DNA from 2 places in the Micromonospora sp. CPM1 genome. Region 2 is predicted to be linked to the other one. Evidence: riboswitches for the same ligand, from Rfam matches in the RefSeq annotation. Region 2 holds a riboswitch; the other holds the start of a gene.
What was found. Region 2 has a riboswitch for cobalamin ahead of M8C11_RS15450 (peptidase). Riboswitches for the same ligand answer to the same signal wherever they lie in the genome.

Region 1: it holds a riboswitch for cobalamin, as region 2 does, so the genes downstream of both, M8C11_RS06550 (acyl-CoA thioesterase) here and M8C11_RS15450 (peptidase) in region 2, are expected to answer to the same signal.

Annotation. Positions count from the first base shown of each region.
Region 1 covers NZ_JAMHIU010000004.1:123,226-134,440, forward strand. The annotation lists gene M8C11_RS06540 (PrsW family intramembrane metalloprotease) at 1-513, shown strand, start outside; gene M8C11_RS06545 (LysE family transporter) at 578-1,201, opposite strand; gene M8C11_RS06550 (acyl-CoA thioesterase) at 1,205-1,717, opposite strand; cobalamin riboswitch at 1,848-2,055, opposite strand; gene M8C11_RS06555 (DM13 domain-containing protein) at 2,086-2,673, opposite strand; gene M8C11_RS06560 (response regulator transcription factor) at 2,775-3,473, shown strand; gene M8C11_RS06565 (sensor histidine kinase KdpD) at 3,470-4,498, shown strand; gene abc-f (ribosomal protection-like ABC-F family protein) at 4,555-6,192, opposite strand; gene M8C11_RS06575 (multidrug effflux MFS transporter) at 6,662-7,885, shown strand; gene M8C11_RS06580 (adenylate kinase) at 7,936-8,511, shown strand; gene M8C11_RS06585 (acyltransferase domain-containing protein) at 8,512-9,459, opposite strand; gene M8C11_RS06590 (TraR/DksA C4-type zinc finger protein) at 9,509-9,820, opposite strand; gene M8C11_RS06595 (rod shape-determining protein) at 9,823-10,650, opposite strand; gene M8C11_RS06600 (hypothetical protein) at 11,113-11,215, shown strand, end outside.
Region 2 covers NZ_JAMHIU010000011.1:37,375-48,589, reverse strand. The annotation lists gene M8C11_RS15455 (hypothetical protein) at 1-275, opposite strand, end outside; gene M8C11_RS15450 (peptidase) at 311-1,360, opposite strand; cobalamin riboswitch at 1,458-1,603, opposite strand; gene M8C11_RS15445 (ABC transporter ATP-binding protein) at 1,778-2,461, opposite strand; gene M8C11_RS15440 (ABC transporter permease) at 2,458-3,483, opposite strand; gene M8C11_RS15435 (sensor histidine kinase) at 3,722-4,942, shown strand; gene M8C11_RS15430 (response regulator transcription factor) at 4,939-5,577, shown strand; gene M8C11_RS15425 (hypothetical protein) at 5,782-7,452, shown strand; gene M8C11_RS15420 (hypothetical protein) at 7,449-9,020, shown strand; gene M8C11_RS15415 (hypothetical protein) at 9,053-11,215, shown strand, end outside.

The sequences.
Region 1 (11,215 bases), on a different contig from region 2:
AAGCTGATCGTGCCGGCCGGCATCCTGCTGCTGTGGCGGCGGCACCCGTCCCCGGCGCAGGGGCTGGTGATCGGCGTGGCCTCCGGCGCCGGGTTCGCCGCGCTGGAGACCATGGGCTACGCGTTCGCCGCGTTCGTCGGGTCGGAGGGCAACCTCGGCGCGGTCGAGCGGACGCTGCTGGTACGCGGTCTCACCGCGCCCGCCGCGCACCTGGCGTGGACCGGGCTGACCGCCGCCGCGCTGTTCACGTTCGCCGCCGCGCCCGGCGGCCGCAGACTCGCGGCGTTCCTGCTCACCTTCGCCGCCGCCGTCACGCTGCACACCTGCTGGGACACGTTCGGCACCCAGCCCGCGTACGTGTTCATCGGCGGCGTGTCACTGGGCTGGGTGCTGCTGCGCCTGCACCTGGACCGCGAGCGGCCGCCGGCGTCCGGGACGCCGCCGGCGTCGAACCGGGACCGGCCTCATGATCATCGCCAGTTCGCCGAGGTGGCGGGGTCGGAGCACTTCTGATGCCGCCACCTCGGCGTGATGGAGTCGATCAACCGGCCCGGGCATCGCCGACCCCCGACGCGTCTCAGCCGGCGGCCAGCCGGACGCCGAGCGCGACGAAGGCGACAGCGCAGAGCCGGTCGACGCGCCGCGACCAGCGGCTGTCGCCCCATCGGCCGGCGAACCGCCCGGCGCCCACCCCGAGCGCCAGGTCCACGGTGAGCTGCACCGCGACGAACATCGCACCGAGCAGCACCAGCTGCGCCGCCACCGGGCCCGCCTCGGGCCGGACGAACTGCGGCAGGAACGCCACGCTGAACAGGATCATCTTCGGGTTGAGCAGGTTCGTCAGCAGCCCGCGCCGGAACGCCCGCCCGGCGCCGCCGTCCGGCCGGTCCGCCGGGGCGCCGGGCCGGCCCGTGCCGCGCAGCGCCCGCAGGCCCAGCACGATCAGGTACGCCGCACCGGCCCACCGGATCGCGGTGAACAGCACCGGGGACGCGGCGATGACGGTGGCGAGCCCGGCCACCACGGCGGCGACGTGCACCGCCTCCCCGGCGGCGACCCCGAGCGCGGCCACCGCGCCGGCCCGCGGGCCGTACCGGGTGGCGTTCGCGAGCACGAACATCATGTCCGGCCCCGGGGTGAGCATGAGCACCACGATCGCGGCCAGGTAACCGGCGAGCGTGGCCGCGGACAGTCCGAGCACCGCTCAGCCCTCCCCGGCGCCGTCGAGCAGCGCCCGGCGCAGCGCCAGCCGGTGTTCGCGCCGGATCTGCGCCTCCCGGTAACGCCGCCGGTCACCGTCGGTCTCGGCGCGCAGCGGCGGCACCGGCCGGGGCTGCCCGTCGTCGTCCACCGCCACCATCACCAGGTGTGCGGTGGCCACGTCGACCGGCGGCACCGCGCGGTCCCACCGGTCCGCGCTGACCTTCACCGCCACCTCCATCGAGCTGCGGCCGGCCCAGGTGATCCGGGCGTCCACGTGGACCACGTCCCCGACGCGTACCGCGCGCAGGAACGCGGTCTCGTCGATCGCGGCGGTGACGGCCGGTCCGTCGGAGTGGCGGGCGGCGACCACGCCGGCGACGGAGTCGATCAGGTTGAGGATGCGCCCGCCGTGGACCGTGCCCATCAGGTTGGTGTGGTGCTGGTCCATGATCTGCGACAGGGTCAGGTGCGAGGCCGACGGTGGTCGGCCGGTGAGCGTGATGGTGTCGGGCACTGTGCGGTTCCGTCCTCGCAGAAGCGGACCGCCGACCGGCCGGGGTGTGCACGTCGAGGGCACGCCGACGGCGCACCGTACGGCGTGTCACCCGCCCGACCCACCCGCGAGGTCGACGGCGGCGCGCACCGGTGGTACGCGCGACGCGGGCAGGTCTTCGGACTCGCGGGCGTGACACGAGGTCGCCTACTGGCCGCCGCTTCCCAGGCCGTGGCCCAGTGCTGTTGACGGCTGTCGTTCCCACTCACCGCTGCGGGGCAGTCCCGGATTCCCACCGGGTTCCCTCTTACGACACCCGGCCGTCGCCGACCGGGTGAACCAGCGCTTCCCGCAGCGTAGCCCAGCGTCCGAGGCCGGCGGCACAGGCGTCAGGCCGGCGCCGATCCCGTCACGGCGGCGGCCAGCGGGGCCGCGCCGAACGACACCGCGAACCGCTTGCACCAGATCGACACGCTGCGCAGACCGTCCAGGTCCACAGTCGCCGGGATGTCGTACGCCTGGTCGCCGACGTTGCCCTTGAGCCGGCCCAGCTCGACCCAGCGGCCGTCGTCGAACACCCGCCAGCCGGCCCGGCCGGGCAGCACCTTCCGGTCGGTGAGCCACACCCGCAGGTCCGGTCCGTCCGAGGTGTCCAGTCCTCGCAGCAGAAGCTGCCGGCGGCCGTCGGCGAGGCGGACCAGCTGCGCCCGGCCGGACGTGTCGTGCTCGTGGGTGACGAAGTCACCGGCGGCGAGGACCACGTCGGCGGGCGGTGCGCCGGTCGGCGACGAGCTGGCAGTGCCGGTCTCCGGTGGGCCGGTCGTCCCGGCCGGCAGCGGCTCCGCCACAGTGGGCAGCGCCTCGCGCACCTCGCGGTCGGTCACCAGCCGCCACGGCTGGAACAGGTACAGGCTCACCCCGAGGCCGGTGACGGCCACGACGGCGAGCACCGACAACACCACACGTCTTCTGCCCATGCCCCGACGGTAGGCGCGGACCCGGCGGAAAGATCTTTCCGTCCGCTTACGGCTCGACCGCGGGCCGCCGCACCGGGCCGCCGGTGGGTAGCGTCTGGCCCATGGGGCGCTACGTGCTCGTCGTCGACGACGACCGGACGGTGAGCGACGTCGTCCGGCGCTACCTGGAACAGGACGGCTGCCGGGTCCGGCTGTCCTTCGACGGGCCGGACGCGCTCGCCGCGGCCGAGGAGGAGCCACCCGACCTGGTGGTCCTCGACCTGATGATGCCGGGCCTCGACGGCATCGAGGTGTGCCGGCGGCTGCGTCGCCGGCTGCCCGGCCTGCCCGTGGTCATGCTCACCGCGCTCGGGGACGAGGCCGACCGGGTCGCCGGGCTGGAGGTCGGCGCGGACGACTACGTGACCAAGCCGTTCTCGCCGCGCGAACTCGTGCTGCGCATCAGGTCGGTGCTCCGGCGCGCCGCCCCGCAGGACCGGGGACCGACCGGGGTGCTGCGCGACGGGGACCTCACCGCGGACACCGACCGGCGCGTCGCCGATCGCGGCGGGCAGCCGCTGTCGCTGACCGTACGGGAGTTCGACCTGCTCGCGTTCCTGCTGGCGAACCCGGGACGCGCCTGGTCGCGGGCCGAGCTGCTGGACCGCGTGTGGGGCTGGCGGTTCGGCGACCAGTCCACTGTCACCGTCCACGTCCGGCGGTTGCGGGAGAAGATCGAGGACCACCCGGCGCAGCCCCGCCGCATCGTCACCGTGTGGGGCGTCGGCTACCGGTACGAGCCGTCGGACACGTCCCGGTGAACGAGCTGCTGGTCATCGGGCTCTACGCCCTCCTCGCCGGCGCGGTCGTCGGCGCGCTCGGCGTCGGCGCGCTGCGGCTGGTGCGCCACCGGTCGATCCTCGCGCACATCGCGGTGCTGCTCGCGGTCACCATCGCCTCGGTGACGGCGGGCGTCACGGCCGTCGCCCAGGCCATGTTCCTGTCCGCGCACGACCTCCAGGTCGTCCTCGTCACGGTCGCGGCGTCCGCGGCGGTCAGCCTGGCCGTCGGGGTGGCGTTCGCCCGCCGGCTGGCGCAGGCGGCGGTCTGGGCCGACCAGGCCCGGCAGCGGGAACGGCAGCTGGAGGCCGGCCGCCGCGAGCTGGTCGCGTGGGTCTCGCACGACCTGCGTACGCCGCTGGCCGGGCTGCGGGCGATGGCGGAGGCACTGGAGGACCGGGTGGTCGACGAGCCGGCGGCGGTGGCCGAGTACCACCGCCGGATCCGGGTCGAGACGGACCGGATGACCCGCCTGGTCGACGACCTGTTCGAGCTGTCCCGGATCAACGCCGGAGCGCTGCGGCCCGCGCTGTCCCCGGTCCCGCTCGGCGACGTGGTCTCCGACGCGATCGCCGCCACCGCGCCGCTGGCCGCCGACCGGCGGGTCCGGGTGCTCGCCCCGGAGACCGGCTGGCCGACCGTCCGGGCCGCCGAGGCCGAACTCGCCCGCGTCGTGACGAACCTGTTGGTCAACTCCGTTCGGTACACGCCACCGGACGGCACCGTGCGCATCGACGCCGGCCGGGACGACGACGACGCGTGGCTCGCCGTCTCCGACACCTGCGGCGGCATTCCCGAAGCGGACCTGCCCCGGGTGTTCGACGTGGCGTTCCGGGGCACCCGGGCCCGTACCCCCGCACCGGCCGGCGCCGACGAGGCGGCGCCGGCCGGCGGCGGTCTGGGCCTGGCGATCGTGCGCGGACTGGTCGAGGCGCACGGCGGGCGGGTGCACGCGCACAACGTGACCGGCGGGTGCCGGTTCGTCGTCCGCCTGCCGGCGGTCTGACCGCCCGCCCGGCCCACCGGGCGGGGTCGCCGCCGCCTGCGGGCGCGGCGGGCCGGTCAGCCGGCGTCCGGGGGACCGGTCTCCACCAGGCGTCCCTCGGTCAGGCGCAGCCAGCGGCCGACGTTGATCGCGGCGAGGAACCGCTCGTCGTGGCTCACCACCAGCAGTGCGCCCCGGTAGGCGTTGAGCGCGCTCTCCAGCTGGCCGACGCTGACCAGGTCGAGGTTGTTCGTCGGCTCGTCGAGCAGCAGGAGCTGTGGCGCCGGTTCGGCGCCGAGCACGCAGGCGAGCGTGGCGCGCAGCCGCTCACCGCCGGAGAGCACCCCCACCGGCAGGTGCGCGCGCGGGCCGCGGAACAGGAAGCGGGCGAGCAGGTTCATCCGCTGCGCGTCGGGGGCCTGCGGCGCGAACACGGCGAGGTTCTCCGCGACGGTACGGTCCAGGTCCAGCAGGTCCAGCCGCTGCGACAGGTACGCGATCCGGCCCTCGGCGCGGGTGATCCGGCCGTTCTCGGGCTCCAGGTCGCCGTCGATCAGGCGCAGCAGCGTCGACTTGCCCGCGCCGTTGCCGCCGAGCAGGGCGATCCGCTCCGGGCCACGGATCGTCAGGTCGACACCGTCGGCGGCGAACAGCGACCGCTCGCCGTGCCGGACCCGGACCTGTTCGGCGGTCAGCAGCGTGCGTCCGGCCGGCACGGTGGTGGCGGGCAGCTCCACGGTGATCGTCTTCTCGTTGCGCAGCGCCCGCTCGGCCTCGTCGAGGCGGGCCCGGGCGTCGTCGACCCGCCCGGAGTGCATCTCGTTCGCCTTGCCCGCGGCCACCTGCGCGTCCCGCTTCAGGCCGCCGGCGACGATCCTCGCCAGGCCCGCGTTCTTCAGGTTGCGGGCGGCGTTCCCGGCCCGCCGGGCGGCGCGCTCACGGGCCTCCTGCAGCTCCCGCTTCTCCCGCTTGAGCTCCTGTTCGGCGCTGCGGACGTTCTTCTCCGCCACCTCCTGCGCGGCCCGCACCGCCGCCTCGTACGAGGTGAAGTTCCCGCCGTGGAAGCGCACCTCACCGCGGTCGAGTTCGGCGATGCGCTCCATCCGGTCCAGCAGCGCCCGGTCGTGACTGACCAGCAGCAGGCAGCCGTTCCACTGCTCCAGCACGTCGTAGAGCCGGTGCCGGGCGTCGAGGTCGAGGTTGTTCGTCGGCTCGTCCAGCAGCAGCACGTCGGGCTGCTTGAGCAGTTGCGCCGCCAGGCCGAGGGAGACCACCTGCCCACCGCTGAGCGTGTCCAGGCGACGGTCGAAGGCGAGGTCGCCGAGCCCGAGCCGGTCGAGCTGGGCCCGGGTGCGTTCCTCGATGTCCCAGTCGCTGCCGATGGTGGTGAAGTGCTTCTCGTCGGCGTCGCCGGCCTCGATGGCGTGCAGCGCCGCGATCAGCGGGGCGATCTCCAGCACCTCGGCCACCGTCAGGTCGGCGGCCAGCGGCAGGCTCTGCGGGAGGTAGCCCAGCACGCCGTCGACGGTGATCGACCCGGCGGTGGGCCGGTGCTCACCGGCGATCAGCTTGAGCAGCGTGCTCTTGCCGGCGCCGTTCGGCGCGACCAGGCCCGTACGGCCGCCGCCGAGCGTGAAGGAGAGGTCCTGGAAGACCGGGGTGTCGTCCGGCCAGGAGAAGGTCAGGTTCGAGCAGACGATGAAGGAACGGGACATCGGGAAGACAACCTCGGAGTGAGGGCAGGCGGACCGGAGCCGCCCGGCAGGGGGACATGGTCTTGGGGAACGACGAGGCGACCACGGCGAACGGCGCTGATCCGCGCGTGCCGGTGGTCTGTCACATGCCCGGGCTCACCCGGAGATGTCGTCGTCACCCGCCATGTCTGATCTCCCTGCTTGCCAGTCCTGGACTGGATCACTCCGCTCCACCGTAGCACCGACGACGCTCGCCGGGCGGTCCCGCACACGGGCGTGCCGGAACCGGCGGACCGCGCCAGGTCCGCGGGACGTGACACCGAGCAGCGCGTGACCTGCGTTACCTCTCGCCGAGACGGGAATGTGATCACCGGAGGCGTATTTGACTCAGGGTGTGAGTGCCGCACCCTCTCGCGCCCGGCCGCACGCCGACCGGGCCGGGACGCCCCAGAAGACCGATGCCACCCCGACGCCCACCCCGGGCGACCTGATGAGCCGCAGTCAGCGGCTCAAGCTCGTGCTGGTCCTCGGCTCGCTGATCGCTGTGGGTCCGCTGACCATCGACATGTACCTGCCCGCGCTGCCCGCCATCGTCAGCGACTTCGCGACCACGTCGGCGGCGGTCCAGCTGACGCTCACCGGCACGCTCGCCGGGCTCGCCATCGGGCAGTTGCTGATCGGGCCGCTGTCGGACGCGGTCGGGCGGCGCCGCCCGCTGATCGCCGGTCTCCTGCTGCACATCCTGGCGTCGGCGCTGTGCGTGGTCGCCCCGAACGTCGCCGTCCTCGGCGTCCTGCGCGTCGTGCAGGGCCTCGGTGTCGCCGCGACCGCCGTGGTAGCGATGGCGGTGGTGCGTGACCTGTTCAGCGGGTCGGCGTTCGCCACGATGCTGTCCCGGCTGCTGCTGGTGATGGGTGCGGCGCCGGTCCTCGCCCCGACGCTGGGCGGCGGCGTGCTGCGGTGGACCGACTGGCGCGGCGTCTTCGTGGTCCTGGCCGTCTTCGGGGTGCTGCTCGTCGTGCTGGCCACGCTCGCGCTGCCCGAGACGCTCCCACCCGCACGTCGCCAGCGTGGCGGAGTCGTCGCGACCGTGAAGACGTACGGCGGACTGCTGCGGGACCGGGTCTTCGTCGGCCTGGTCCTGGTCGCCGGGCTCGCCATGGCCGCGCTGTTCGCGTACGTCGCGGGGTCGTCGTTCGTCCTCCAGGACACCTACGGGCTTGACGAGCAGGAGTTCGGCCTGGCGTTCGGCGCGGGCGCGGTGGGCCTGATCGGCGCCACCCAGTACAACGTGCGGCTGCTGCGCCGCTACCCGTCGCAGTGGATCCTGGTGACGTCGCTGGCGGCGGGCACGGTGGCCGGGCTGGCCCTGGTGGTGTTCGCCGCGACCGGCTTCGGTGGGCTGCCCGCCCTGCTCGTGTCGCTGTGGCTGGTGCTGGCGGCGGCGGGCCTGGCCATGCCGAACGCCCCGGCGCTGGCGCTGTCCCGCCACGGCGAGGCCGCCGGCACCGCGTCCGCCCTGCTCGGTGCGGTGCAGTTCGGCGTGGGCGCGGTGGCCGCGCCGCTGGTGGGCGTGCTCGGCACCGGCGCGGTGGCGATGGCCCTGGTGGTGGCCGGCGGGATGGTGGCGGCACTGCTGGTGCTGCTGGTCGTCGTCCGGCCGTCCCAGCTCGCCGGCCTGGAGGCGGCGCCGGCGGTCGCTGTCGCGCACTGACCCGGCCGCCCCGGATCGCGCCGGGCGCGCGCGGTGCCTACGCTGCTGCCATGAGCGCCCCGGCCCGCATCCTGGTCGAGGGCATCCACGGCTCCGGCAAGTCGACGCTCGCCGCGCATCTGGCGCAGCGGTTCGGCCTGCCCTGGCATCCGGTGGACGACCTGCTGTGGGAGCCGGGCTGGGTCGAGGTGCCGGTGGCCGAGCAGCGTCGCCGGATCGAGGCGATCTGCCGGCGCGACAGGTGGATCGTCGACGGCGCGTACCACGGCTGGCGGGACGTGGTCCTGGGCCGCGCCGACCTGGTGATCGGCCTGGACTACCCGCGCGGCGTCTCGTTCCGGCGGCTGCTGCGGCGCACGCGGCGGCGGCTGGCGAGCGGCGAGCTGATCTGCAACGGCAACCGGGAGACGCTGCGCAGCGTGCTGTCCCGCGACTCGATCCTGGTGTGGCACCTGACCGGGTTCGGCCGGGCGCGGCGGCGGATGCGGGCCTGGGCGGCCGACCCGGCCGGGCCGCCGGTGCTGCTGTTCGACGACCCGGCCGCTCTCGACGACTGGTTGGCGCGCGGAGCGCCGGTGACACCGTGGGCCGGGCCGGGCCGGGGCGGCCCGCGGCCGCTGACGTGACTACATCGGGAAGCGGCCCTGGCGCCACTGCCAGTGCCGGCCCGCCCGCATGTGGTCGATCACCGCGCGCTGGAGCGCGGTGCGGCGCGGCAGCCGGTCCAGCGGCGTGCTGAGGCTGCGGAACACGAACCGCAGCACCTCGACGTCGCCGTCGGGCGTGTCCTGCTCCCGGTGGGGCTCCAGCGTGAACCGCCGCTGGAACCGGATGATGTTGGAGTCCTCCGGCAGGTATTCGCGCAACTGCGGGTCGAGCAGCCAGGAGCCGCAGGAGAACGCGGCGTAGTGCTCGCCGGGGAAGTGGCGCGGGAAGAACGCGCGGGCCCGCTCCAGCGACGCGTCGACCGCCTCCGGGGTCAGCGGTCCCGAGTCCGGGATGTGCAGGCCGATCGCGCCGTCGTCGCCGCGCTGGTGCTGGAGCCGGCCCAGCTCGTAGAGGCCACCGCGCACGTGCAGCGTCAGCCAGCTCTGCATGACCGGCCAGCCGTCACCGTTCATCCGCCGGTCGACAGCGAGGTTGTTGCCCAGGTCGGCGAGCGTCGCCCAGGACACGTCGTCGGGGACGCCGTGGTCGCGGTGGTAGGCGCGCACGGCGTCGACCAGTGCGAGGTACGCGTAGACGTAGAGGTGCCGCCAGGCCGGACCCCGGTCGCGGGGCAGCGCCGGGCCCGGGGTCAGCCAGGCGTGGCCGCCGAGGTCGGCGCGGACCAGGGCGGTCGAGCGGTCGAGCAGCCAGCGCAGCTCGGGAGTCCACAGTGGTGAGCCGGGCTCCGGCCAGGCCGCCAGGATCTCGGCGGCGTCGTCGGGGCGGACCGCGAGCCGGTCCAGCAGCGCGGGCGCGTGCGCCCGGGCGGGCAGCGGCGCGGAGGGCCGGTCACCGGCGAGCCGGTGCACCCGGTCGACCTCCTCGGCGGGCACGCCGAGCCGGCCGGCGACGTCATCGACATCCATGGCGGTGACGCTACCGGCCGGCGCCCGCCCCGACGGCCCCGTGCGGTGCTCAGCGCCGTTGCTGGCACGGCACGCAGAAGCGGGCCGAGGGCAGGATCTCCAGGCGGGCGGTCGGGATGTCCTGCCCGCAGCGCTCGCAGGCGCCGTACGTGCCCTCGGACATCCGCTTCAGTGCCTGGGCGGTGTCCGCGACGCCCTGCCGGGCGGTCTCGATCAGCCGGCGCAGCGTGTCCGGGTCGTGCCCGCCGTAGTCGGGCTGCCGCGTGTGCAGCGTCAGCTCGGTGAGCTGGTCGGTGTACTCGCCGAACTGCCGGTCCAGCAGTTCGCGCAGCGTGTCGGTGCGGTTGAGGGCGTGCGTCATGATCAGGCGCTCCTTTCCGGGCGGCGCTCGGTGTCGTGCGGGTGTCGCAGGGCCGAGATGGCGGCCATCCCGGCGCCGGTCAGCGCGGCGGTACGGGGTGACGCGGCGCGGTGCACAGTCGCGCCGAGCGTGGCGACCAGGCGGGCCGTCACGTCGGGCCGGGTGGCGCCGTCACCGATGACGATCGGGCCACGGGCCAGCGCGGCGCGGACCTGGGGCCGCAGCGCCGCGTCCTGACGCAGCTCGCGTACCAGCCGGGAGGTGGTGTCGGCGAGCATGGCGGCGGTCGTCGCGTGGTTCAGGTCCCGGGTGCCGGCCTCCGCCCGCCGGGCGGCGACCACCCGGCCGTCCTCCAGCAGCGCCACCTCGGTGAGCTGGGCGCCGATGTCGGCGACGAGCAGGGTGCCGGCGGCGGCGCCGGCGCCGATGGCGCCCGCCCGGACGCTGTCGAGGAACAGCAGCCGGGACGGGGCGAGCACGGCGGTGAGCACCCGGCGGGTCGCCTCCTGCTCGGCCGGCGCGGCGAGCACCGGACGGCAGGCCACGACCAGCGCGCCGACCGGCACCGGGGTGCGGTGGTCGCGCAGGATCTGCCGCAGCTCGGAGACGCAGGCCGGACCGTCGACGATCCGGCCGCGCCGGACGACCGGGCTGCGCAGGCCGTGGCCGAGCGGGACGCTCAGCGTCCGGCCCGGTCCCAGCCAGATCCGCAGCAGGCTGCTGCCGAGGTCCACGGCGAGCGGCGCCGCGTCGACGGTCACCGGCGGGCGGCTGCCGTGGGAGCGGCCGATCAGCATGCCGGTACGGGCCGGAGGACGAATGGCGGTCACAGGGTGCGGCATACCGACCTCTTTCGGATCAGGGTGCCCAACGGGCGGTGGACGGTGCGGGGAAGGGGCGTGGCCGGGGCCGCAGGGCGTCGGATTCACTCGACGACGCCGGCGGCCGGGGGCTCAGACGCGCTTCTGGTCGCCGCTCGCAGATCGGGACGCGACGAGTCCGGCGAACACCGGTGGTGGAGCCATCGACGTGCGGGTCATGCTCACCACCTCCTCGCTGCTCGGGTACCGCCTCGGACCTCCAGCGTCGCCGGGAACACCACGCGCGGCAGTGCACGCCACCGGCCAACAACGGGCGCAATGATTGCCGGTGGCCGGAACCCGGATCCGCCCATACCCCGTGGCTATGGTTGACACATGGAGAACGCGAGCCCAGCTCGAACGTCCATCGCGTCGCCCTGACGCCGGCCGGCTCCGGCGAGCCCGCGGCGACCGCGTCCGAAGGAGGTCCCCGTGATCATCGAACGTACGACCCTCCCCGGCATCGGGGTCCGGCACACGCTGACCACGGAGGAGGGCCGCCGGATCGGCGTGATCGACTACCAGGTCGGCGGCC
Region 2 (11,215 bases):
AAGGCCAGGCCCCAGCGGGCGGTGCCGGTGACTGTGAAGCCGGCGGCCTGTAGCGCGGCCAGCCCGGTGGCCGGGTCACCCGGGGCACATCCGACCTGGACGCCGCCGCCGAGCGCGGCGAAGTCGACGACCACTGTGACTCCCGAGGTACCGACGCAGGCGGCGGCGTGCGCCGCCCGGGGCGCGGGTTCGGCGGCGGTCAGCGCGACGCCCGCCACGGCGGCGGCCAGCAGGCCGGCCAGCCAACTGCGGACTGTGGAACGGTGACGGAACACGGGTCCTCCTGTGATCGGGTGAGCGGCGAGGGGGTTCACGGGCAGGCGAGCGCCGGCGCGCCGGGTTCGGCACCGGCGGCGGACAGGCGGGCGTACCCGGTCCCGGTGAGACCGAGGACAGCCTGGGCGGTGGCTCGCGGTGCGGTGGCCGGGTCGAAGCCGCCGCCGTCGAAGTCGACCGCGCCCCGGTCCGCCGGTGCCCCGGCGCAGCCGACCTGGAGTCCGGCGAGGAACGCCCGGGCGCGCGCCCAGGCCACGGGCCGGCTGCCGTCGCGCAGGGCCTGCGCGGCGAGGCCGGTGCTGTTGGCGTTCGGCGTGCCGGCGGCGTTGGCGAAGCCGCCGTCGGCACCTTGGACGGACACGAGCCAGCGCAGCCCGGCGGCGGCGTCGGCCGGACGCCCCGCGGCGCGCAGCGCCTGCGTCGCGAGCGCGGTCGCGTCCACGTCGGACACGCAGACCGGTTGCGCGGGCAGCAGCGGGTAGCCGCCGTCCGGGCATCGGGTGCCGGCCAGCCAGGCGGCCGCCGCCGGTGGCGCCCCGGCCGCCGTACGGACCAGCGTGAGCAGCGCGAAGGACTGGCTGAACGCGTTGCTGTAGTCGCCGTACGCGGACCGGTCGCTGAACCTGCCGACCGGCGTCTGGAGCGAGCGCAGCCGGGCGATCAGGTCCACCCCGCCGACGTCGGTCGGATCGCCGCCGCGCACCTGCACGGCGAGGGCGAGCTTGGCTGTCGCGCCCGCGTACGCCTCGGAGACGCCGTCGCCGAGGTAGCCGCCGCGGATGTCCGGCCGGGTGACCCAGGCCAGCGCGTCGGCGCTGTGGTTGTCGGCGGCGCCGGCCGCGGCGAAGGCGAACACGGCGTCGAGGGTCAGCCCCTGGTCGGGGTAGGCGACACCGTCGAAGACCGCCTCGAAGCGTTCGCCGTCGACGAGTTGCCGGGCGAGCCAGCCGGCGGCGGCCTCGGGGCGGGTGACTGCGGCGCGCTCGGGTGCGGCGACGGCTGGTGTGGTGAGGGTGAGGGTGAGGGCGGCGAGCACGCCGCAGAGGAGCGCGAGCAGGCGGTGCCGGCTTCGGCGGACGACCATCGGAAGCGCCTTTCCGGCCCGGCGGTCGTCAAAAGCCCGGCCGACGCGGCAGCGCCGGGTCGGTCGGGACTCCGACCCGTGGGCCACGACGGGTGGGGAGCGGATTCACGCGTACGACGGGTATTCGGGCTCGCCGCCAGAGTCCACTGGACGGCCTACCGTTGCGGGCCAGCGCCGGATTTCGACCGGTCTTCCCCCGCACGTACACGCGGTGGTTCAGTTGTCGCGACAGTCTTATGTGGCCGTAGCCCCGGTGTCAATGCGCCAGGAGCCGCACACGTGCCGTGACGAGCGGCGGAGTCGGCGGTCTCACATTCCGTCGGCCACGACCGCGTTCCCGCCGGCCGGGGACGGGCCGGCGTCCCGGCGTACGCCGGGTTGCTGCTGCGGGCCGGACAGCTCGTGGGTCGCGCCGCTTCAGCGGGCCGGTGCCGGAAGGTGGAGGGCGCCGTCGTGGACTTCGGCGACCTGGTCGGCGGCGGTGAGGTGGGCGCGGTCGTGGGTGACCAGGACCGTGGCGGTGGCCTGCTGGTGGGTGAGGCGGGTGATCAGGTCGATGACGGCGGTGCCGCGTTCGTGGTCGAGGGCGCTGGTGGGTTCGTCGACGAGCAGCACGGTGGGGTCGTTCATCAGGGCGCGGGCGATGTTGACGCGCTGGCGCTGGCCGCCGGAGAGCTGGTGCGGCCGGCGGTCGGCCTGGCCGGCGAGGCCGACCGCGTCGAGGAGTTCCATGGCGCGGGTGCGGGCCGTGGCCGGCGGGCGGCCGTCGATGTGGGCCATGACCTGGAGCTGCTCGGCGGCGGTGAGGGAGGGCAGCAGGTTGGGCTGCTGGAAGACGATGCCGATCCTGCGGCGGCGCAGGTCGGCGAGTTCGCTCCTGATCATGCCGGTGGTGGGGGTGCCGTCGACGGTGACCGTGCCGGAGTCGGGGGTGATGAGGGTGGCGGCGACCGCGAGGAGGCTGGACTTGCCGGAGCCGGAAGGGCCGATCACTGCGGTCAGGCTGCCCTTGGGTACGTCCAGGGTGACGCGGTCGAGGGCGGTCAGGCGGCCCTCGCCGTCGGGGTAGGTGAGGGTGACGTCGGTCAGGTTCAGGCTCATCGGGCGCTCCCCAGGGCGGTCAGCGGGTCGACGGAGGTGATGCGGCGGATGGACAGAGCGGCTCCGAGGGCACCGAGGATGACGATCACGGCCGCGGGGAGCAGGACGGTCATCGGGGTGAGGAGGAACGGCACCGCGGATCCGGCGACGAGGGCGCCGAGGGCGGCGGCGATGCCGGTGCCGAGCAGGGTGCCGCCGGTGAGCAGGACGACGGCCTGTCCGAGGGCGTCCTTGAGAAGGTTGGCGGTGGAGGCGCCGAGTGCCTTCAGCACGGCGACGTCACCGCTGCGCTGGATGGTCCAGACGGTGAAGAAGGCGCCGATGACCAGGGCGGAGATGGCGAACAGGAAGCCGCGCATCAGCTGTAGGGAGCCGTTCTCGGAGGTGTAGGAGCCGATCGCGGACAGCGAGTCGTCGACGGAGACCGTCTCGGTGCCCGCCTGCCGGTCGATGGCCGCCAGATCGGCCCCCGAGGTGGTGGTCAGGGCGACGACGGTGGCCGTCGGGCCGCCGCCACCGGTCCCGGTGGGAGGCGCGATCCTCTGCCACGCGTCCAAGCTGGTCCACACCACAGGGGTGTGGCTGAAGGAGGCGTCGCCCCGTACGGCAGCCACTGTGAGTTGCTGCGCGGCCAGCGTGACCGAGTCACCGGCCTGCACGCCGAGGTCGTCGGCGGCCTTGGTGGACAGCACTGCCGAGCGCCCGTCGATCCGGTCGCTGTCGGGGGCCAGGCGGGAGCCGGGCCGGACGCCGAAGGCGGAGACCCCGGCGCTTCTGTCCCCGGCGGTGGCCTTGGTGGTGGTGATGCCCAGCGGTTCGGCGCCGGTGACTCCGGGGGCCTCGGCCCACCGCTGCCACTGCTTCTCGGTGACCGTGGAGTTGGAGTACGACACGTCCTGGCCGTCGCCGGGTGCCTGGAAGGCGATCCTGTCGGCGGGCAGGCCGGTGATGGCCGAGACGTTCTGCTGGCCCAGTCCGGCCGTCAACCCGGACAGCAGCCCGACCAGCAGGGTGATCAACACGATGACGGTCCCCATCAGGGCAAAGCGCCCCTTGGCGAACTTCAGATCTCTCCAGGCGACGAACACGGCCTCGGCCTGTCCTTTCCAGCGGTGGAAGCGGTACGACTCCACCATCGCGGCCGACGCCGGTGTGCGCGTCTGGCGTAGGACGGCACTTCGCGGGCCGGAAGACGGCACCCGGGTTCGAACTTTCGATAGAGGCCCCCGGACCGCCTGCCTCGGTAACGTGGGACTCACTGTGAGCACCGCTGCCCCCGTCCTGACGCCGACCATCCGGGCCCTGGCCTGGTGCCTTCACCTGCTGATCGCCGGCCTGCTCGTCCTGGCCGCCGGCCGGGCGGTGGCCGTCGACCGGCCCCACGCCGGACTGATCGTCGCTGCTGCGGCGGCGTTCGGCCTGACGTACGCCGCCGGGCCGTTCCTGCCCCGCATCCGCCGTTCGCGGCGGGCCGCCGCGTGGTGGCTGGCGGCCGTGGGCGCCGTGTGGCTGTTGCTGCTGGGCCTGTCCCCCGACGCGATCTGGGTGGCCTTTCCGCTGTACTTCCTCCAGCTCCACCTGCTGCCGCGCCGCGCCGGCCTGGCTGCCGTGATCGTCACCGCCGCGGCTGCCGTCGCCGGGTTCGCCGCCCACACCGGCTCCTTCACCCCGGCTGTGGCTATCGGTCCCGCGCTCGGCGCCGCCGTCGCCGTCGGGGTGGTGTGGGGATACCAGGCCCTGTACCGGGAGAGCGAGCAGCGCAGGCAGCTGATCGAGGAACTCACCGCCACCCGGGCCGACCTGGCCCGGGCCCAGCACACCGCCGGCGTACTCGCCGAACGCGAGCGTCTGGCCCGCGAGATCCACGACACCCTCGCCCAGGGCCTGTCCAGCATCCAACTGCTGCTGCGCGCCGCCGAGCGCGCCCTGCCCGGCCGGACCGACGCCGCCGCCGGCCACGTCGACGCGGCCCGCCAGGTCGCCGTGGACAACCTCGCCGAGGCCCGGCGCTTCGTCGCCGCCCTCACCCCGCCCGCCCTGGAGGGCACCACCCTGGCCGGTGCACTGGAGCGCCTGTGCACCACCACCAGCGCCCGCCACCGCCTCACCGCCCGCTTCCACCTCGTCGGCGACCCCGTGCCGCTGTCGACCCCCCAGAAGGTGGCTCTCCTGCGCGTCGCCCAGTCCGCCCTCGCGAACACGGTCCGCCACGCCCGGGCCACCACCGCCGAGGTCACCCTCAGCCGTCTCGGTGACCACGTCGCCCTGCACGTCGTCGACGACGGGCGCGGCTTCGACCCCGAACGGACGCCCGCCCCCGACGCCGACAGCGGCGGCTTCGGCCTGGCGGCCATGCGTGCCCGCATGGACACCCTCGGCGGCACGCTGGCCGTCGCATCCGCGCCCGGTCACGGCACCGCCCTGACCGCCCAGCTTCCCCTCACCCAACCCACCGAGACCGAGCCCGAGGGCCGCCCGTGACCGACGACGCCCCCATCCGCCTCCTGCTGGCCGACGACCACCCGGTCGTACGGGCCGGGCTGCGCGCCGTGCTGGAAACCGAACCCGGCCTCGTCGTCGTGGCCGAGGCCGCGACCGCCGAGGAGGCCGTCACCCGCGCCGCCGAAGGCGACATCGACGTCGTACTGATGGACCTCCAGTTCGGGAGGGGCATGGGCGGCGCCGAAGCCACTGCCCGGATCACCGCCCGCCCGGGGGCACCGCGCGTGCTGATCGTCACCACCTACGACTCCGACGCCGACACCCTGCCCGCCATCGAGGCCGGCGCCACCGGCTACCTCCTCAAGGACGCCCCACCCGAGGACCTGGCCGCCGCCGTCCGCACCGCCGCCGCCGGACGCACCACGCTGGCGCCCGCCGTCGCGGACCGGCTGATGAACCGCCTGCGTACGCCGGGCACCGCCCTGACCCGACGCGAGACCGAGGTCATCGCGCTGGTCGCGGACGGTCTGTCCAACCAGGCGATCGGCGCCCGCCTCTACCTGACCGAGGGCACGGTCAAGTCCCACCTGGCTCGCATCTACGCCAAACTCGGCGTCGACTCACGCACGGCCGCCGTCGCCACCGCCACCGACCTCGGCCTCATCCGCCGTTGACCGGCTCTCCGACGATCGCCTGTTCCCGCCCGTTGGTCACTGCTCACGCTCCGACGGCCAGTGGCCCCGGTTCCTTGGTCTCCTGCGGTGTCGCCGCGCCGACGCAGGTGCGGCGGTGGGCCGGCTTCCTCGGTGTCCGCTTTCCGGTGCGCGAGTGACCGACAGGTGACTGCGTCGTGACACGCCGTCTATACGCTGCCAACCATGGCCCCCGGTCCGCCGACCCTTCTGGAGGCTGCCGACGAGGCGGCCCGGCCACTGCGCGCCGTGCTGGAGGACGTCTGGCTGACCCTCGACACCACGGTCGAGGGCGAGGGCCGCTGGCTGGAGCTATACGGCGGCGCACCGGCAGATCCGGTGTTCGTGTGCCTCGACGCGATGAGCAACGTCCTGCACGTCCGCTTCGACGGCGCCGATTCGCTGACCGTGAGCTATCTGCCCGGCTGGTGCTACGAGGCCGCCACCGCGGCGCACGCGGACCGGCGGCCGGAGGCGTCCGCCGTCATGGTGACCGACGTCGACGCCGCCCAGCCGCTGGTCTTCGACCTGAGGGTCGAGCACCGGATCGCCGGTGCCGAACGGAGCGTCGTGGTCGGCGGAGAGTCGATCTCGTACGCGCCGCTGCCGATGGGATACGCGTTCACGCCCGCGCGCGCCTTCGAGATCGAGGAGGCGGAGCCGAAGGCCACCCCGCTGGTGCACTGGAGCGCGATGCGGCTGCTGCTGGCCATGGCGCCGGGCGTGTCGTTCTCGGCGCGGCCACTGCTCGGCGCGGACGGGCTGCAGGCGCTGCGAGCCGCGTACCTGCCCGGGGACGGACCCACCCGCTGCGACCAGAGCCTGGCCTTCGAGATCCAGCGCCACCGGCACCCGGACACGCTGCCAACGCTCGGCGGTCCGCTGCGGGCGGCCCCGCTCACCGAGCCCGACCTGGTGGCCGGGACCGTCGCGCTGGACGCGGCGGTCGAGGGGATCGGCGGCGCGCTGCTGCCCACATCCGTCCAGCAGGCCCGGGCGGACGGAGTCGACGTGGTGCTGATCCGCCCCGAGCAGGGCCGCCCGCCTCGCGGTCAGCCCTGGTCCTGGCAGCCCGACTGGTTCGTCGCCGCCGCCTCGGTCCTCGACGACATCGCGTTCACGCTGGCCAAGGACGTGTACGACACCTACATCGACTGGCTGGGCGGGATACCCGGCAGCGCGCCGCTGCCGATCCACATCCGGGTCGACCCGGCCGGCGCCGAGGACCGCTTCGCCTACCGGCTGGATCTGCTGGACTCCGACGGCGAGCCGGTCGCCGGTCCGGCCACCACGACGCCCGACGGACCGGTGTGGCAGCTGACCGTGATCCGCACCGCCGGGGTGCGGGTGTTCCTCGACGACTCGGTCGGCGCCGCCGGGGTGAGCACCGTCAAGGGGATCGTCCGCTACCGGGAGCGGGTGGCCACACACTTCGACGACGTACCCCTGGAGATCACCGACGAAGTGGTGCCGGTGCGGGATCTGCCGGCCCGGCCGGCCACTCTGGAGGAGATCGTCCACGTGGTGACGACGGTGGGCCAGTTCGTCCCCGTTCCCACCGTCCAAGCCATGTACGACCTACGTGATCTCGGTTCGGTCGCCGCGTACGTGTTGACCGGCAGGGACCTCGACGGGGAGCCGATGAGCGGCCTGACGGCCGCGCTGACGCTGGGTGGCGTACTGGTGCCGCCCGTGGTGGACCGGGTCGGTGGCTCGCTGCTGGCCGCCGGCCGGCGGGTGCTGACCCGTGGTGACGTGCCGCTCCCCCGACTGGCACGGGCGGCGGCGGCGGCCGCCCCGGTCGACGCCGACCTGGCCGCCACCCTGATCGACGAACTGCCGCGGGTGTCGCCGTGACCCGGCCGGTGGGGCTGGTGCAGCAGCAGGGGTTGCTGATGGCCCAGCAGAAGCTGACCGCCCAGGCCGCGAAGACGGCGGCGACCAGGGCGGTGACGCCGGGCCCGACCGCGTTTCTGCGCGATCCGGCGCAACTCGTCGACCGTTCCGGTGTCGCGCTGGAATCCGCGTACCTGCAGAATCTCTACCAGGCGGCCCGGCGGGACAACCCTCGGCTGACGACCGGCGAGTTCCTCGCCGGCGGTGCCGCCGACTCGCTGTTCCACGGCATCGTCGACTCGCTGCTCGGTCCCGCCGCCGCGACCATGCTGCGCACCACCGACCCCGACCTGTACCGCCAGGCGCTCGTCCAGGCGTTCCACGACTTCCGGTTCGGCCCGACACCGTACGACGGCGGCATCGCCTACAGCAGGTACCGCTACCAGATCGGGCACCACGTCGCGTTGCCGGAGGAGCTCAACGTCATCCCGATGAACGCGCCGACCGGGCCGGACCTGCACTATCCGGCTTACGGAAAGCTCGTCACCGCCCGCGGCAACCGCACCATCGGGATGGTGATGGCTTCCCGGGCGTGGGGGCGCGACATTCCGCTGGACGCCCGCGGTGTCACCCTGTTCCGGACGTTGGGGCTGAAGAGCGAGGACGTGCTGCACGCCTGGGACTACGACCCCGACCTGCTGCTGTCCGAACCGCAGATCGCCCACATGATCACGACCGGCGCCTCGCCGGTGTACCACTTCAAGCTCGTGCGGGAGAAGGTCAACGACCGGACCGCCGAGCAGGCGCGGTGGGAGTTGGCGGCCCGGCTGGAGGACGAGGCCTTCATCGAGGCCGACGACGCCACGCTGCACCGGCTGTGGAGCCACCACGGCAGCGACACCGCCGGCAGGACCGGAGACCCCACGAACCTCGAAACGCGGTACGCCCGGGATCCGTACTACCGGAGGTCCCGGGACGAGCTGTTCGAGATGGCCCTCCGCCTGCCGGGCGCCTGGAACGTGCGGACCCGCTCCCGCGAATGGGAGCACGGCCTGGTCCAGCGGTTCACCAAGCGCATGAACGACTGGGCGCATCGGCTGGGCAACCACCTGGACGAGACCGTCTGGGCCAGCCGGCTGTCGATGCTCACCGGCGCCGCCGAACCGGCCAACCTCCAGCTCCTCTCCCCCTGGGAGCACGCCCGGGTCGACCTGCACGCCGGTCGGATGTTCGACGGCGTCACGCGCGTCGACAGGTACGGCAACCGGGCCGTACCCACCCTTCGCGATGTGGCGGCGTACGACGACGCCGCCCGTGCGGCCGACTCCCCGCTGACGGGCGGCGGGGCGCTGCGGGCGTTCCCGCTCACCGACACGCCGCGCGCCGACGAACCGATCGTGGCGTTCGACCAGTTCACCCTCGCGGAACTGGTCGGCGCACTGCACGAGGACGAGTGGCAGAAGGCCGTGAAGACGACGGCCGGCCAGAACACACACGTGCGGGCCGAATGGAACCAGCTCGTGGACCGGCTCAACACACACCTCGCCGCGTACGGCATGCCCGCGGCCCTGCACCTGCCGAAGATCTGACCACAAGCGAGTCGGGAGACCGGAGGGGAACCATGACCACCCCTGTCACCACCCACGTGGGCCTGCGGTTCGTCCAGTTGCGCCGGGAGGGCGACGCCGCCCCCGACGCCTGCACCACCGGCCCGAAACTGATCGACGCGGTCGTCGACTTCCGGGACGCCTGGTCGGATCCGGTCCGGGAGGTCGTCACCGAGGGGGACGACGACCGGGCGCAGCGACTGCTGGCCAAACGGCTGGCGGCGCGGGACGACCGCCTCGACGAGCTCGGCAGGCAGACGCTGTGGCTGTTGCTCCGGGTGGCCGTCGATGCCCGGCTGACCGTCGGTGGGCTGCGCGACGGCGTCGCCGGGTGGGCCACCGAGCACGACCTGGACGCCGGACAGCTCACCACGGCCGCGGCGGAACTGACCGGCTGGGTGGTGGACGTGCTGGTGCTGGGCCGGTTCCTGCGGATCCCCCGGTCACCGGCAGCCGTCGTGCTGGTCCGCGTGCTGCGCGGGATGACGCTGCTGCGCCTCGCCCGCTCCGACGCCGACGCGGCGTGCCTGGTCCGGGCCCTGCTCGGCGGACGCGACGTGCTGCTTCCGGACCCGCCGGCGCCCCCGCGGACCGACCCGGACGCCGATCGGGCCGGCCGGTTCGCCGACCTCGGCCAGACCCTGCGGCGGCTACGCGCCCGGGCCGGCGCCGTCGGCCTGACCGACGCCACCGTACGGGACCTGCGGAACAGCGGCTTTCCCGATCTCGGTCCGGCCATCGCGGCCACCACGCAGGCCGCGGCCGACCTGGGTGTCCCGGACACCACGACGCTGAGCCGCCTCGCCCGGGTGTTCTCCGCCGAGCAGGACGACGCCCGGCGCCGGGCGACCGCGAAACTGGACCCCGGTGACGCCGAACCGATCCCGTCGCACCCCGGCCCGGCCGACCCGCTGCCCTACCCGGGGCAGCCGAAGGTGCCGGTACTGGACGCGTACACCCGCATCGCCGGCCGGGGCGACCTCATGGTCATCCGTACCGCGCTGCTGCGCTACCAGCCCGGCGAGATCTCGTACGTCGAGAACGTGCTCGCCAGCGAGACGCGCGGCCGGTCCCACGTGGCCGACACCCGCACCAGCGAAACCGTGACCACGATCAGTAAGACGATCGACGCGTCCACCGAGGAACTCGCGTCCACCGAGCAGAACAGCCTGGACCGGGCGCTGGCGACGGCGGCGTCGCAGCAGAACTCCACCTCGCTGGGCGTCAGCGTGTCCAGCGGCCTCGGGCCGGTCCAGGCCGGAATCGAGATCAACGCCGACCAGTCCACCTCGACCGAGACGAGCAGCAGCTCCGCGGTGTCGTACGCCAAGACGATCACCGAGAGCGCCACGCAGCTCCTGCGTACCGAGACCGGTCAACGCCGCACCACCACGAGCAGCGTCCGGGTCACTGAGACCAACACCCACTCCTTCGACAACGCCGCCGGCGCCGCGAACATCAGCGGCGTATACCGCTGGCTGGACAAGGTCGACCAGGCGCAGGTCTACAACTACGGCGAGCGGCTGATGCTGGAGTTCGTCGTCCCCGAGCCCGCCGCCACGCTGGTCTGGCTGAGCACCCGGACGTCCGAGGACACCAGCGCGGGCGCCGTCCCCAAACCGCCCGCCTGGTTCCTCGACGTCGACGACCTGGACGACGACAACTGGGCCGCCAAGGCCGCCCGCTGGGACGTCTTCGGCGTCGAGCCGCCCCCGGACCCGGAGGTCTTCGCCACCGCCACCTTCGTCGACCCGGCCGCCCGGCCGTTCGACTATCCCAAGAACTCCACCGACAAGTCCCAGCCCGAATGGGGGTACGCCTCCTACACCGGCGAGGTCGCGGTACCGGCCGGCTACGAGGCGAGCAGGGCGTACGTCTGGACCACCTGGGGCCTGTCCGAGGGCGAATACCCCACCGACGTCGGCAACCCGCCGCAGGCCGCGCAGGTCGCGGTCGGGGAGCACCGGGTCACCCTCAACGAGAGCGTCGGCAATGCGAAGATCGACTTCGACTCACCGGTCCCCGGTCCGGTCCCGATCGGCATCAGCACCGACCAGCGGGGCGGGCTCACCGTCGTGGTGCGGGTCCGGTGCACCCGGACCGACGGCGCGTTCGAGGCGTGGCGGCTGCGGGCCTGGGAGACGATCCGAGCCGGATACCTGGCCCAGCGCTCCGCC